One region of the Ligilactobacillus animalis genome, then DNA from elsewhere that is predicted to be linked to it. Evidence: predicted binding sites of a transcription regulator. Region 1 holds the regulator's gene; the other holds the start of a gene.
The links. The regulator Rex, encoded in region 1, represses fermentation and respiration genes when NADH is low (regulators of the CRP and FNR family bind a similar motif). The targets are predictions, from matches to a motif close to TTGTGAANTANTTCACAA.
Positions count from the first base shown of each region.

Region 2: the regulator Rex is predicted to act here: its motif matches at 5,063-5,080, upstream of pdhA (pyruvate dehydrogenase (acetyl-transferring) E1 component subunit alpha).

Region 1 covers NZ_CP047141.1:1,269,476-1,277,668, reverse strand. Annotated here, with positions in the region: gene tsaD (tRNA (adenosine(37)-N6)-threonylcarbamoyltransferase complex transferase subunit TsaD) at 1-550, shown strand, start outside; gene GSR62_RS06245 (ABC-F family ATP-binding cassette domain-containing protein) at 635-2,593, opposite strand; gene GSR62_RS06240 (redox-sensing transcriptional repressor Rex) at 2,763-3,392, shown strand; gene GSR62_RS06235 (CPBP family intramembrane glutamic endopeptidase) at 3,431-4,069, opposite strand; gene groES (co-chaperone GroES) at 4,278-4,562, shown strand; gene groL (chaperonin GroEL) at 4,609-6,225, shown strand; gene GSR62_RS06220 (APC family permease) at 6,400-8,193, shown strand, end outside.
Region 2 covers NZ_CP047141.1:1,423,179-1,431,371, reverse strand. Annotated here, with positions in the region: gene metG (methionine--tRNA ligase) at 1-643, shown strand, start outside; gene GSR62_RS07075 (TatD family hydrolase) at 702-1,469, shown strand; gene rnmV (ribonuclease M5) at 1,478-2,047, shown strand; gene rsmA (16S rRNA (adenine(1518)-N(6)/adenine(1519)-N(6))-dimethyltransferase RsmA) at 2,040-2,936, shown strand; gene GSR62_RS07060 (Veg family protein) at 3,029-3,262, shown strand; gene GSR62_RS07055 (MFS transporter) at 3,372-4,730, opposite strand; gene pdhA (pyruvate dehydrogenase (acetyl-transferring) E1 component subunit alpha) at 5,273-6,373, shown strand; gene GSR62_RS07045 (alpha-ketoacid dehydrogenase subunit beta) at 6,373-7,350, shown strand; gene GSR62_RS07040 (dihydrolipoamide acetyltransferase family protein) at 7,366-8,193, shown strand, end outside.

The DNA of each region.
Region 1 (8,193 bases):
ACGGGATGATGCAGCAGGTGAAGCATATGATAAGGTCGGACGTGTTTTAGGTTTGGCGTATCCAGCCGGAAAAGAGATCGATGAATTAGCGCATAAGGGGAAAGACACTTTTGCTTTCCCACGAGCAATGGAAAAAGAAGATAACTATGACTTTAGTTTTAGTGGCTTAAAGAGTGCCTTTATCAATACGGTCCATCATGCTGATCAAGTAGGGGAAACCTTAGATAAAGCTGACTTAGCTGCTAGTTTCCAACAAAGTGTCGTCGATGTTTTAGCACAAAAAACAGTTCGCGCACTGGAAAATTATCCGGTCAAACAATTGATCTTGGCTGGTGGTGTAGCAGCTAATCAAGGCCTACGTGATCGTTTAGATGAAGAGTTGAAACGCTTTGAAGACGTTGAATTATTAAAAGCACCTTTGAAACTCTGTGGTGATAATGCCGCGATGATCGGAGCAGCTGGTTATGCGGCTTACAATGATAAGATATTTGCTAACTTAGATCTAAATGCTGATCCAAGTTTAGAATTTGATTGGTTAGAAGAAGCTTAGATAGGATAAATAAAGCGGGGCCCCCTATGATTTTGCATCGTAGTGGGCCCCGCGTTATTTTTTAGGAGTTATCGGCACTGTGCTCTAGTTTTCACTGTTGAAATTTTCCAGTTCCATGCTGCTGTTTTCCCAGTCTGTTTCGGCTTGGGCTAATTGAGCTGTGATCGTTTCGAGCTGTGCTTGTAATTTTGCCATCTTATCGAGATCGTTGAAGTTTTCTGGTAATGCCATCGCTTGTTCTAGTTCAGTTTTATTTTCATCGAGTTCTTCAACTTTAGCTTCTAATTCTGCGACCTTACGTGTAAGTTTGCGTTCCATTTTTTGATGCTCTTTACTTTGAGCATAGCTTTGTTTTCCCGCGGAGATCTCTTTTTTAGTTACGACTTCAGGCTGTGTTGCTTTGGCCTTGGCTTCAGCTAACTCAGCTTGTTCTTCTTTTTTAGCTACATAATAGTCATAATCACCTAAATAAAGTGTGCTACCAGTTGGAGCGATCTCTAAGACGCTAGTGGCGACTTTGTTGATGAAATAACGGTCGTGTGAGACTAAGAGGATCGTGCCGTCAAATTCTTTGATAGCTTGCTCTAAGACTTCCTTACTGTCGATGTCTAAATGGTTAGTCGGCTCGTCTAGAATTAGGAAATTATCGTGTTTCATCGCAAGTTTTGTCAGTAATAACCGTGCTTTTTCGCCCCCAGATAGACTGTGGACCATCTTCTTGACATCGTCGCCACTGAAAAGAAAACTCCCTAAGATCGAACGAATATCTTTTTCAGGTGTCGTTGGATGATCATCCCAAAGCTCATTTAAGACCGTTTTTTGGGGGTGAAGATTATGTTGCTCTTGGTCATAGTAACCGGGATGGACGTTGGTACCAAACGTAGCTTTTCCTTTGATGAAAGGCTGTTTACCCAGAATACTTTTTAACAAGGTCGATTTACCGATCCCATTTGATCCTACGACTGCAAAGATTTGGCGTTTGCGCAGTTCAAAGTTGATCGGTTCGGCAATGATCTGACCTTCATAGCCGATCGCACCGTCACTAACGGTCAAAACGACATTGCCACTTTCATGCTCGGCTTTGAAGCGAAAATGCATATTTTTTTCGGGACCTTCAGGGCGATCGAGCCGGTCCATTTTTTCGAGCTGTTTACGTTTACTTTGCGCACGTTTAGTTGTCGAAGCCCGCACGAGATTTTTGTTGACGAAATCTTCGAGTTTATGGATCTCAGTTTGTTGTTTTTCGTAGTTCTTCCACGCTAACTGCGCTCTTTTTTCACGTTCAACGATATAATTGGAATAATTTCCTTTGTAGTAGTGAGCTTTACCGTGCGTGATCTCGTAAACTTCATTGACGATCTTATCTAGAAAGTAGCGGTCATGCGAAACGATCAAGAGTGCGCCTTGATAATTTTGGATATAACCTTCTAACCAAGTTAAAGTTTCGATATCTAAGTGGTTAGTCGGTTCGTCCAAGATCAAAAGATCGCGTTTTTCCAAAAGTAATTTAGCCAAGGCCAGGCGAGTCTTTTGGCCTCCAGAAAGTGAGGCGATCGGACGGTCATGATCTTCAGGATAAAAATGGAAACCGTGTAAAACAGAGCGGATCTCATTTTCATAACCATAGCCGTTTTGCTCTTTAAAATCATGTAATAGTTGATCATAGCGACTTAGCAATTGTTGATAAGCTTTTGAGGCATGATCTGCATTTGGATCAGCGATCTGAGCTTCTAATTTATGGAGATTTTGTTCCGTTTGGCGTAATTTATCAAAGACGCTGAGCATTTCTTCATAGATCGTTTTATCAGATTCAAGCCCGGTATTTTGGGCAAGATAGCCCATTGTTAGGCCTTTTTTAGTTACGATCTGGCCTTCATCAGGAGCTTGTTCACCGATGATCATTTTTAAAAGTGTCGATTTACCGGCACCATTTTTTCCGACCAAAGCGATACGGGAGTGCTCCTGAATATCAAGATCGATATTTTCAAACAAGACATCCGCCCCAAAATGGCGCGCGACTTGTTGTGCTTGTAATAAAATCATTTTTTCACCTACTTGAGTAATTAGTCGTTTCACAAAGTTAAAAAATTAAAACTGCGCTAAAACAGTAATTATTAGTTATATTGTGAATTAATTTACAATTTTTTAATTTTTTTAGTACAGTTGTTATGCTAAAATTTATCATATTGAGTAATCTGAGAGGAGAAACTAGATGGTGACCCCAAATATTCCTAAGGCAACGGCAAAACGTTTGCCGATCTATTACCGCTATCTCAATATTTTAGCGGATGCTGGTAAGGAGCATGTCTCTTCGACTGAATTAGCTGAAGCTGTTAAGATCGATCCAGCAACGATCCGACGTGATCTCTCATATTTTGGTGCTTTAGGCAAGCGTGGCTATGGTTATGATATCGCCAGCTTACAAGCATTTTTCAAAAAAACACTACGTCAAGATAAATTAAATAATGTAGCTTTGATCGGGGTGGGTAATCTAGGCCACGCCCTATTGAATTATAACTTTCACAAGAGCAATAACGCGCGGATCAGTGCGGCTTTTGATATTGACCCTAAGATCACGGGATTGATCCAAAGTGGGATCCCAGTTTATCCGATGGAAGATATGCAAGAGCAACTGCAATTGCAACAAATAGAGATCGCGATCCTGACTGTTCCAGCTGATAAAGCTCAGGCCGTGACGGATGAATTAGTTGCAGCTGGGATCAAGGGGATCTTGAACTTTACCCCATTGCGGATCACGGTCCCTAAAGATGTTCGCGTCCAAAATGTTGATCTGACTAATGAATTGCAGACTTTGATCTATTTTTTACAATACTTTGAATAACTATGAAAAAGGATGTGTGGTGCACACATCCTTTTTTGTTACCAAGCACTTAAAATAATAAGCAAATTCATTAAACTATGGGCTAAGATCGGAATGCATAAACGGCCTGTTCTAGCATATAGCAAGCAAAGCACTAGTCCGATCCCGGCATAAGTCAAATAATGTCCGTCTTGATGAGCCAAACTAAAGAGTAGACTCGAGGCCAGTGCCGCACCGATCGGGTCGATCACAGAGCCAAGATCAGCAAACAAGACTTTGCGAAAAACAAATTCTTCCATGATCGGTGCAAAGATGACGATGTTTACTAAATAATATGGATATTTGGCAAGGACTGTCAAAAGATAACCGGTATTAGCTGAATAACTAGGCTGTCCAAGAAATTTGATCTCGATATACGAACTGAGCCATTGCAACAAAACGAGCGCTAGTGTACCAAAAATAATGTAATAGATTTCTTGGCGAAGTGCAAGCTTTTTTGGGGTGCGCAAAAAACGATCCTTGAAAGGAAACTCGTGCGCTAAGTAGAGCAGCGTCCCGCAACCGATGAGATTCAAAACGGTCACGGCTGGATAATACCAAGCATTTTTGAAGATCACCCATAATAAAGGCGCCAAAGTCATTGTGCTACAATAGATACTTAAGATGACAAGTGAATTTAACTGTAACTGTTTTTTCATCGATAAAGGTCCTAACTATAAAGTTTCAATAGTTAGATTATATGTTTTTAACGCTATTTATTCAAACTAATTTCAAAAATATTTTAGCACTCTTAAGGTGCGAGTGATAAAATGCTTGCAATTTAAAAGTAAAGTTAGTATAGTAATAGTTGTAATCGATTAGCACTCAAGTTGTTAGAGTGCTAAAAAGAATTTGGAGGGATATAACGTGCTTAAACCATTAGGAGATCGCGTAATTTTAGAGGTCGAAAAAGAAGAAGAAAAAACTGTGGGTGGGATCGTCTTAGCCGGCGGTGCTAAAGAAAAACCACAAACAGCTAAAGTTGTTGCTGTTGGTACGGGACGTATCCTTGATGATGGCAAGAAATTAGAAATGACACTTAAAGTCGGCGATGTTGTCGTTTTTGACAAGTACGCCGGTGCTCAAGTTGAATTTGAAGGTCAAGAATATTTAGTAATGCACGAAAAAGATATTCTTGCCGTTGTGGAATAAATATATAAGTAAACATTGAACTTAATTCGTATGAGGTGAATTAGAAATGGCAAAAGAAATCAAGTTTTCAGAAGATGCACGCGCAAAGATGCTTGCTGGTGTAGATAAGTTAGCTGATACTGTAAAATCAACGATCGGTCCTAAGGGACGTAATGTTGTTTTGGAACAATCATACGGTACTCCAACGATCACAAATGATGGGGTAACGATCGCTAAGGCAATCGAATTAGAAGATCATTTTGAAAATATGGGTGCTAAGCTAGTAGCCGAAGTAGCTTCAAAGACTAATGATATTGCGGGTGACGGTACCACAACAGCTACTGTTTTGACACAATCGATCGTTAACGAAGGAATGAAAAATGTGACTGCTGGTGCTAATCCAGTAGGTATCCGTCGTGGTATCGAGTTGGCTACTAAAGCTGCAGTAGATGCTTTGCACAAGATGTCACATAAAGTTGAATCTAAGAGCGATATTGCTCAGATCGCATCTATTTCTTCGGCTAATGAAGAAGTTGGTAAATTGATAGCTGATGCCATGGAAAAGGTCGGTAACGACGGTGTGATCACGATCGAAGAATCTAAAGGGATCGATACTTCATTAGATGTTGTTGAAGGTATGCAATTTGATCGTGGTTACCTTTCTCAATACATGGTAACTGACAATGACAAGATGGAAGCAGATCTTGAAAATCCATACATTTTGGTAACTGATAAGAAGATCTCTAACATCCAAGAAGTTTTGCCATTGTTACAATCCATCGTTGAACAAGGTCGTCCATTGTTGATCATTGCTGACGATGTTGATGGTGAAGCCTTGCCAACACTTGTTTTGAACAAGATCCGTGGGACATTCAACGTGGTAGCTGTTAAAGCTCCAGGTTTTGGTGATCGTCGTAAAGAAATGTTACAAGATATCGCTGTTTTAACTGGTGCAACTGTGATCACAGATGATCTTGGTCTCCAATTGAAGGACACGACCTTAGATCAATTAGGGACAGCTGGTCGTGTAACAGTTACAAAAGAAAACACAACGATCGTCGAAGGCGCTGGCGATAAAGCACAGATCGCTGAACGTGTTGAACAACTCAAAAAACAGATCGCTGAAACGACTTCTGAATTTGATAAAGAAAAACTCCAAGAACGTTTGGCTAAATTAGCTGGTGGGGTAGCCGTTATCAAAGTCGGGGCTGCTACTGAAACTGAATTAAAAGAACGCAAATACCGGATCGAAGACGCTTTGAATGCTACACGTGCAGCGGTCGAAGAAGGCTTTGTTCCTGGTGGTGGTACAGCTTTGATCGATGTGATCGATGATGTCGCTGCTTTGAGTGAAGCTGGCGATGTACAAACAGGTATCAACATCGTTAAACGTGCGCTTGAAGAACCAGTTCGTCAAATCGCGATCAATGCTGGTAAAGAAGGTTCTGTGATCGTTGAAAAACTTAAAGAACAAAAAGCCGGTATCGGTTATAACGCTGCTACTGATGAATGGGTCGATATGATCGAAGCTGGTATCGTTGACCCAACTAAGGTAACTCGTTCAGCACTACAAAATGCGGCTTCTGTCTCAGCGTTATTGTTGACAACTGAAGCAGTTGTGGCTGATAAGCCAGAAGAAAACAATGATGTAGCTACTCAAATGCCACAAGGGCCAATGATGTAAGCAAGTTAAATCAAAATTTTTTGAAGCATCCTAAAATTTTAGGGTGCTTTTTTTGTGAGATTGGTGTAAAATTCAACTGTTACTCTTTGAAGTGACCTAGGAATTTTGAATTTAAAATCTAATCAGCCAGTAGCTATCAAAATGGCTAACTAGCTAAAAGGGGTTTTTCTGTTTATGTATCGATATTTAAAGAGATTATTGATCGGACAACCGCTAAAAACTGCTGAAGAAAGTGGGCAGTCTTTGACTAAATTCAAAGCTTTGGCCTTACTTTCCTCGGATGCGTTGTCATCAGTGGCATACGGGACAGAGCAGATCACAACAGCATTATTTATTTTATCGGCTGCTGCGACCTGGTATGCATTACCAGCTGCTGGGATCGTGTTACTCTTATTGTTTGCGATCACGATGTCGTATCGTCAGATCATCAATGCTTATCCTTCTGGGGGCGGTGCTTATGTAGTTGCGACCAAAAACTGGGGGACGAGCGCAGGCTTAGTTGCTGGTGGATCACTTTTAGTTGATTATATGTTGACTGTGGCTGTTTCAGTTACATCTGGGACAGAAGCTATTACCTCAGCGATCCCAAGTTTACAAGCACACAGCGTTTTTATCTCGGTCGTGATCGTCTTATTTATTATGACGTTGAATTTACGTGGGATGCGTGAATCGGCTTCATTTTTGACGATCCCAGTGTACTTTTTTGTGATCATGATCGTTTCGATGGTCGCTTTGGGTTTGTTTAATATCGCAACGGGTAAGATCCAATATTCAGCCGCAGCTCATATTGGTGATGCGGTACCAGGGATGTCGTTATTGCTGTTTTTAAAAGCTTTTTCAGCGGGTTCATCTTCATTGACTGGGGTAGAAGCCATCAGTAATGCAGTTCCTAATTTTAAAGAGCCTAAAAAGCGCAATGCGGCGAATACCTTGGCGATCATGTCATTGATTTTAGCGGTCTTCTTTAGTGGGATCACCTTTTTGAGTTATTATCTAGGTGTTTTACCTGATCCTAAACAAACGGTGCTTTCTCAGATCGCAGGTGCCGTTTTTGGTCACGGTATTTTCTACTACTTACTGCAATTGTCAACGGCCATGATCTTGGCGGTGGCTGCCAATACTGGCTTTTCGGCCTTTCCGATCTTAGCCTATAACTTGGCCAAGGATAAATTTATGCCTCATATGTTTATGGATAAAGGCGATCGTTTAGGCTATTCTAATGGGATCATTGCATTAGCGATCGGGGCGATCGTATTGATCTTTATCTTCAACGGCCAGACTAATTTATTGATCCCATTGTATGCGGTCGGGGTCTTCGTACCGTTTACGCTCTCACAAGCAGGGATGTTGATCCATTGGAAACGCCACAAGGGCAAACATTGGATCTTAAATTCTTGTTTTAACCTATTGGGGGCAGTGATCTCCTTTGCTTTAGTGGTCTTTTTATTCTGGTTACACTTTGACAATGTTTGGCCATATTTGATCATTATGCCGGTACTGCTCTTTGGTTTTTACAAGATCCATAGTCATTATGTTACTGTAGCGGCGCAATTGCGTTTAAGTGAAGAACAACAATTGCATGATTATTCTGGTTCAACGGTCATCGTGCTAGTTAGCTCGGTCACACACGTAACGACTGGGGCGATCAACTATGCACGTTCGATCAGTGATAATGTGATTGCAATGCATGTTTCGTTTGATACTAATCCTAAAAAAGAACACGAAACGGCACAGGAATTCAAAATGGCGTTTCCAGATGTTCGCTTTGTCGATCTGCATTCTTCATATCGGTCGGTTGTGCCCCCAGTTTTGCGCTTTTGCGATGTGATCGCTAAGGATGCTAAACAGCGCAATTACTCGTTGACGGTCTTGGTACCGCAGTTTGTACCGAAGAAACCTTGGCAAAATATCTTGCATAATCAAACGAGCTTACGTTTGCGGTCAGCTTTAGGAGCCCACGAAAATATT
Region 2 (8,193 bases), 150 kb from region 1:
AAGTTTGCGCTTGATCGCGATCTTGTTGCAACCAGTGATGACACATGCACCAAAAGAGATCTTTACTCAATTAGGTCTGCCATTAGAAGATATGGCTATCAAAGGGGTGGACTATTTTGCCCTCCCAGAAAAGACAACTGTTGTTAAGAAGGGAACACCGATCTTCCCACGTTTGGATATCGAAGCTGAAGTTGAATACATCAAGTCTAATATGACTAAAAATGAAAAACAAAAAGGGCGCAAAGCAATGCAAGAAGCAGCCGAAGCGCAAGCTGAATTTGACCCTGAAAAGACAGAACTTAAGTCAACGAAAAAAGAGATCAAGTTCGATAAATTTGATAAAGTCGAACAACGGGTGGCTTTGATCAAAGATGTTTCTCGGGTCAAGGGTGCCGATAAGCTCCTCAAATTCCGATTGGATGCGGGCGATGAAGGTGAACGTCAGATCCTCTCGGGTATTGCTCAATGGTATCCTGAACCAGAAAAATTGATCGGTAAAAAAGTGATCGCGGTAACGAACTTACAACCGCGTAAGATGCGAGGTGAGATCAGCCAAGGGATGCTCTTATCAGCTGAATTTGGTGATACAGTACAATTAATAACTGTTCCCGATGAGATCCCAGCCGGATCATTAGTTGGCTGATCAAGTGATAGAAGGCACATGGGCTGACCGTGTGCCTTTTAGCGTAAGAAAGGAAAAAATGGAGATTTTTGATTCACATACTCATATCAATGCTACAGAATTTAAAAATGACATTCCTGATGTGATCGAGCGGGCCAAAGCTTTAAATGTGACCGAAATGTTAGTCATCAGTTACGATGACCCGAGTACGGAGCGAATGCTTGACTTAGTTGAGAAATATCCAGGGATCTATGGAGCTTTTGGCTGTCATCCCGAAAGTGCTTTAGACTACGATACAAATTTTGAAAATAAATTAAGCGAAGTCTTGGCTCATCCGAAAGTAAAAGCTCTGGGGGAGATCGGGCTCGATTATCACTGTGATGTACCTAAAAAAGTCCAATGGAAAGTTTTTGAACGTCAAATAGAGCTCGCGCATGAACTGCAACTTCCGATAAGTATCCATGATCGGGATGCGATCGCGGATTGCTATGCGATCTTAAAAAAGGCAGACATCGCAAAGATCGGTGGGATCATGCACAGTTTTAATGGGGATGCTGACTGGGCTGAGAAATTTTTGGATCTAGGGATGGAATTGTCGTTTAGTGGGGTCGTGACTTTTGGCAATGCTAAGGAAGTTAAACAGGCTGCTTTGGTGACACCATTGGAACATATGTTAGTTGAAACAGATGCCCCATATTTAACCCCAATGCCATTTCGGGGCAAGATCAATGAACCAGCGATGACCCGCTATACTTTAGAATTTTTAGCTAAAGAAAGACAGATCGCACCTGAAAAACTAGCGCAGATCACAACTGCTAATGCAAAGAAAGTGTTGAAGATAAAATGACAGATAAGATGAAGATCAAAGAAGTTATCGTTGTTGAAGGTAAAGATGATACCAAGCGGATCAACTTAGCCGTCAATGCAGATACCCTTGAGACTAGGGGATCAGCGATCAGTGATGAAACACTCGCACAGATCGAAGAATTACATGACAAGCGCGGAGTCATCGTCTTTACAGACCCCGATTTTTCAGGGGAAAAGATCCGTAAGATAATCCAAGAAGCTGTTCCGGGGGTCAAGCATGCTTTTCTGACAAAAAAAGCTGCTGCCCCAGATCACAAAGGCAGTCTTGGCGTTGAACATGCTGATCCAGAGGCGATCCGGGAAGCTTTACGTAATCTATATACCGAAGAGCCCGATGCGACTCCGATGATCAGTCGGGAAGATCTAGCAGTAGCGGGCTTGATATCAGGACCCAAGGCCAAGATCAGACGCCGGATCTTGGGCGAATATTTGCGGATCGGCTATGTCAATGGAAAACAGCTCTATAAGCGGTTGAATCTCTTCCAGATCACACCGGAAGAATTTGCTGCGGCACTGAGATATTTAGACCAAGTAGAGGAAGGAAAAATCAATGAATAATCAATTACCAGAGATCGCTTCACCGACTAGGACGCGGGCGATCATGGAAAGTTATGGGCTAACGTTTAAAAAAAGTTTAGGCCAAAACTTTTTGACTGATATCAATATTTTAAATAAGATCGTAGCAGCTGCTGAAGTAACGCCAGAAGATGACGTGATCGAGATCGGACCCGGGATCGGCGCTTTGACCGAACAGTTGGCTAAGAATGCCCATCAAGTCATGGCACTAGAGATCGATGACCGTTTGATCCCGGTTTTAGCCGATACTTTGGCACCTTATGATAACGTGACAGTCGTTCATCAAGATGTGCTCAAAGCTGACCTAGTGGAATTGATCGCTAAAAATTTCGATGGCAAGCACAAGATCAAGTTAGTGGCTAATTTACCATATTACATTACAACACCGATCATTTTACATTTGTTGGAAGCACCGGTTGATTTTGACCGGATCGTTGTGATGATGCAAAAAGAGGTCGCTGATCGTTTAGCAGCTGTTCCTGGGACTAAAGATTACGGTTCTTTGAGTGTAGCGGTGCAATACGAGATGGATGCTAAAGTGGCGTTTATCGTGCCTAAAACAGTTTTTATTCCCCAACCTAAAGTTGATTCTGCGATCATTGTCTTAGAGAAAAAAGCCGTTCAAACTTATCGACCAGTTGATGAAAAGTTCTTTAAGCAAATGGTCAAAGGGATCTTTTTACATCGACGCAAGAGCCTTTGGAACAACTTGCAAGGAATGTATGGTAAGACCCCTGAGATCAAAGAAAAAATGCAGGCAGCTTTGGCTAAAGTTGCGATCGAGCCAGGGATCCGCGCTGAAAAGTTAACGATCGCACAAATGGTCGCCTTAGCTGATGCTTTAGTCGCTGAAAAAATCGTCAAAAAATAACTTTTAAATATTGAAGTGTTTGTTCGGGTGTGGTATAATTGCGTTTTTTGTAAAATTATGTTACAATATTTTACACAGAGAGGTGAAGCGCATTGCCAACTACATTAGTAAAAATCAAGAGCAAGCTCGACAATTGCATTGGCGCTGGTTTAACGGTAACGTCCCACGTTGGACGCAAAAAAGTTACTAAACGTCATGGGATTCTGCGGGAAACTTTCCCCGCTGTATTTATCGTAGAATTAAGTCACGAAGAAAATGCCGTTGAACGCGTATCATATAGTTACACCGACGTTTTGACCAATAATATTATTCTAGATTTTGATTAAGCGATAAGTCGATTATCGCCGATCCTTATTAGGATTTTAGGTACCGAGATTTAATTTTTTGAAACAGCAAATAAGCTAGGAGCACCCACTTGCATGGGTACCTCCTAGCTTATTTTTTTACTTCTTTTAAGCGTAACGCCAAGACTAACGCTACGGCCTCGATAAGTAAAAAGCAGATAAAGACGCGGGAATAGCTTGATTTTTGGGTAATACTTTGACCGGCACTGCTTAACAATAGGGTCGCGAGCATGACACCTAGACTACCAAGGAGCTGGCGGATCGTAGTTGTTAGCGCAGTTGCATGTGCGATCAAGTTTTTAGGCACTGAATTAGCCCCCAGCGTTGTCGCCGGCATCATGACAAAGGCATTGCCTCCTTCGATCACCATGGAAAAGGCGATCAAGAGTGGGAGTCCAAGGTGATCTTGCCATAAGAGCAGTCCAGCCCAGCCACCGAGCAACATGCTGACCCCAACTAAAAGAACCGGTTTGAAGCCCCATTTGTCGGCCAGTTTACCGGTCACAGGATTCAACACACTCAGTAAAACAGCAGGTAAGACCAAGGAAAGCCCCGAAGCTAACGGACTTAAGCCGAGGATCTTTTGATAATAGAGCGGAAAAACGATCGTGACTACGATCAAGGACACGTAAGAAAGCCCGGTCAATAATAAGCCAATGTCAAAATCAAGGTACTTAACGATCCGCAATTCTAAAAGTGGCGTGGTCAGCTTTAGTTGACGGCGACAAAAGGCGATCAATAAACAAAGACCTAAGACCAAAAGTAAGATATTTAGCAACGGCTGGCGTGGATCTTTAAGGGCGGTAAGAGCGTATAATAAGGTACCTAGGCCAAAACCTTCATAGAATAGAGAGCAAACATCTAACTGGGATGGCTTGCGTTCCATGACATCACTGATCGTCACACAAGCGACCAAAAAGATCACGAGCATTAAAAAGCAAAATAACCAAAAGAGGTCTTGCCAACGCAAAAAGTTTAAGACGATCCCAGAGATGATCGGTCCAACTGCTAAGGCTGAACCCATGACTAATCCGGCGGCTCCCATAGTTTGTCCCCGCTTGTCTTTAGGCGTGATCGTCATCAAGACCGTTTGAAATGATGGAAATAAGATACCGACAGCAGTCGCCTCTAACAAGCGGCCTAAAAGTGCGAGCCAGAAAGTTGGGGCAAAAATTATCATTAAAGTGCCGACCCCAAAGAGGGCTAAGACACTAAGATAGAGATGTTTAAAAGAAATATTATTGAGCAGCCATGGACTGACAGGCATCATGACACACATCATGAGCATAAAGCCAGTCGTCAACCACTGGATCGTTGCCGCATCGACCGCAAAGAAATGCATCAAGGCAGGATAAGCGGTTGAAAGGGCTGATTGGCTGATCGACATGGTAAAAGTACCTGCCAATAGAGTAAAAATAAATAATTTTCGCTTAGTTTCGGTGAGTTCCATTTGATCATCTACTTTCTAAATATGTAAAAAAAGTCCGAAATCAGAATTCGGACTTTATTAGAAGACTAAAGCTCACTTTTCGCGGTGTTCCTTAGCTTCTTTCTCTTTTTCTTCATTTTCCCGACGTCTAGCATCGTTCAAACGGTTTTCTTCAAGCCGGTGTTCGAGCTTGGAATCATTACGGCGTGTCATATCTAAAACTTCCCTTCCATAGTCTACAGAAGTATTATAGTTCTAATGTCTATAAGTTACAAATAAAACGATCCGGCGGAAAAGGCTGATAATATCTTGATTTAATTTAAAAAATTAAAACATTATTTTAAACTAGGAGCTTGTGATAAAAGTAACATTGTCCACAAGCTAGAAAAAATTATCCGCAAAATATTGCGCAAAATCAAGATTTTTTCGGTAGTAGGAAACAAATTAAAGAGTGCACAAAATTAACTTTTAGTGAACGATACGTTATAATTATCGATGTAAGCGCTGTACGAAGATTGAAAATAAGATTTGATTCCTTATGTTTGAAGAAAGGAAGTTTTAAAATGGCACAAAAAATTGATTTTGAAGCATTCAAGACGATCTCTCCAAGTGAGATCAAACCGCTTCGTGTATTAGATGAACATGGTAAAGTGATCGATCCAGACTTTTTCCCAGATCTAAGTGATGAACAGATCGTGGAATTATTCAAGCAAATGTTGTGGTCGCGTGTGTTAGATGAACGTTCCACTAAGCTAAATCGTCAAGGGCGCTTAGGTTTCTTTGCGCCAACAGCAGGGGAAGAAGCTTCTCAGATCGCATCTGAATTTGCGATGGAAAAGACAGACTTCTTATTACCAGCTTATCGTGATGTTCCACAATTAGTCTTACATGGGCTACCTTTAGAAAAGGCTTTCTTGTGGTCGCGGGGGCATGTCTTAGGAAATGAATATCCCGAAGATCTAGCTGCTTTACCACCACAGATCATCATCGGAGCCCAATATGTTCAAGCCGCTGGTGTAGCTCTAGGTTTCAAGAAAAAGGGCGCTAAGAATGTAGCATATACGTATACTGGTGATGGCGGTACTTCCCAAGGTGATTTCTACGAAGGGATCAACTTTGCAGGTGCATATCAAGCGCCGGCGATCTTTGTTGTGCAAAATAACGGCTATGCGATCTCAGTCCCAAGAGCGGTCCAAACTGCGGCTCCGACCTTAGCTCAAAAAGGTCTAGCTGCTGGGATCCCAGGTATTCAAGTTGATGGGATGGATGCTTTGGCAGTCTATTTAGTCATGAGCGAAGCACGTAAATACAGTGTCGAAGGTAATGGCCCAGTCTTGATCGAGACTTTGACGTATCGTTTTGGTCCACATACGCTTTCTGGTGATGATCCGCATCGTTATCGGACCACTGATGAAGAAGCTGAATGGGAAAAGAAAGATCCATTGGTAAGATTACGCACTTATTTAGATGAAAAAGGTCTTTGGTCAGAAGCTCAAGAAGAAGCTTACATTGAAGAAGTAAATGAGCAGATCAATGAAGCGATGAAAAAGACTGAACAAGCGCCAAAACAAAAGGTGAGTGAATATCTTCAAAATGTCTTTGTAGAAACACCACCGACTTTAGAGGAACAAATTGCAAAATTTGCGGCTAAGGAGGAAGCATAATGGCTAAAACAACGATGATCAAAGCAATTACACAAGCTTTGGAAGATGAATTAAAACGCGATAAAAATGTTTTGGTATTTGGTGAAGATGTTGGTCGAAATGGTGGTGTTTTCCGTGCGACTGATGGCTTACAAGAAAAAGTCGGTGAAGATCAAGTCTTTGATACGCCCTTAGCTGAATCAGGGATCGGTGGTCTCGCAGTTGGCTTAGCTTTGACCGGTTTTCGTCCTGTTCCTGAGATCCAATTCTTTGGCTTTGTCTTTGAAGTCATGGATGAGATCGCAGCTCAGATCGCGCGGACACGTTTTCGTTTAGGTGGCACCCGTAAAATGCCCGTGACGATCAGAGCGCCATTTGGTGGTGGGGTCCATACGCCAGAATTGCACTCCGATAGTTTGGAAGGACTGATGGCACAAACACCGGGGTTAAAAGTTGTTATCCCAAGTGATCCATATGATGCCAAAGGTCTATTGACGGCAGCAATCCGCTCTGATGATCCGGTCGTATTCTTAGAGCATATGAAATTATACCGCTCTTTCAAACAAGAAGTTCCAGATGACGCATACACCGTAGCCTTGGATAAAGCAGCGGTCAAGCGTGAAGGTAAAGATGTAACGATCATCTCTTACGGCTATATGGTCCATGAAAGTTTACGGGCTGCTGACGAATTGGCTAAAGAAGGGATCGAAGCAGAAGTCGTTGATCTGCGTACAGTTTCACCATTGGATGAAGAAACGATCTTAGAGTCAGTCAAACGTACTGGCCGAGTTGTTTTGGTCCAAGAAGCACAACGCCAAGCTGGGATCAATTCTCAAGTAGCCGCTTTGATCGCCGAAAAGGGGATTTTATCGTTAGAAGCACCGATCGCACGGGTCGATGCCCCAGACACACCATATCCATTTAGCGATGCTGAAACGATCTGGTTACCAAACAAGCAAGATATCATTGAAAAAGTAAAAGAAACGGTCAATTTCTAGGAAAGGTGAAGATTTATGAGTAAATATCAATTTAAACTCCCAGATATTGGGGAAGGGATCGCTGAAGGGGTGATCGGTGAATGGCACGTTAAAGTCGGCGATACGATCAAAGAAGATGATGATCTAGTTCAAATCGAAAATGATAAATCCGTCGAAGAAATTCCTAGTCCTGTAGCCGGAAAAGTAACTGCGATCGTGGTCCCGGAAGGTGAAACAGCTGAAGTGGGCGATGTTTTAGTCGAGCTAGAAGTGGCTGAAGGTTTGGGCAATGTTGATGCAAGTGCGACAGAAACACCAGCTAAAGTCGAAGAACCAGCTCAACCCGTGGCTCAACCGGTTGCTGAGCCAACAAGCGTAGCAACACCGGTCGCAGCATCTGTTCAAGATCATTCCTTACCAGTTTTAGCGATGCCATCCGTGCGCAAGTTTGCCCGTGAAAATGGAGTTGATCTGACTAAGATCAAGGGAACTGGCCGTCACGGACAAGTAACTAAAGCTGATATCGAACAAGCTTTGAGTTTACCACAAGATGCACCGGTCGCAGCACCTGAGGCTAAAACAGAAGAATCAGTCGTTGCATTGCCAGCTAGTGCAAGTGCTCAATGGCCTGAAACAGTTGAAAAGATGTCACCGATCAGAAAAGCAACGGCTAATGCAATGGTGCGTTCAGTTTCACAGATCCCACATGTACATGTCTTTGATGAAGTTGTCGTGGATAAACTTTGGGATCACCGTAAGAAGTATAAGGAATTGGCGGCAACGCGTGGTGTCAAATTGACCTTTATGGCTTATATGGTCAAGGCTTTAGCCGTGATCATGAAGGAATTCCCGATCTTCAACAGC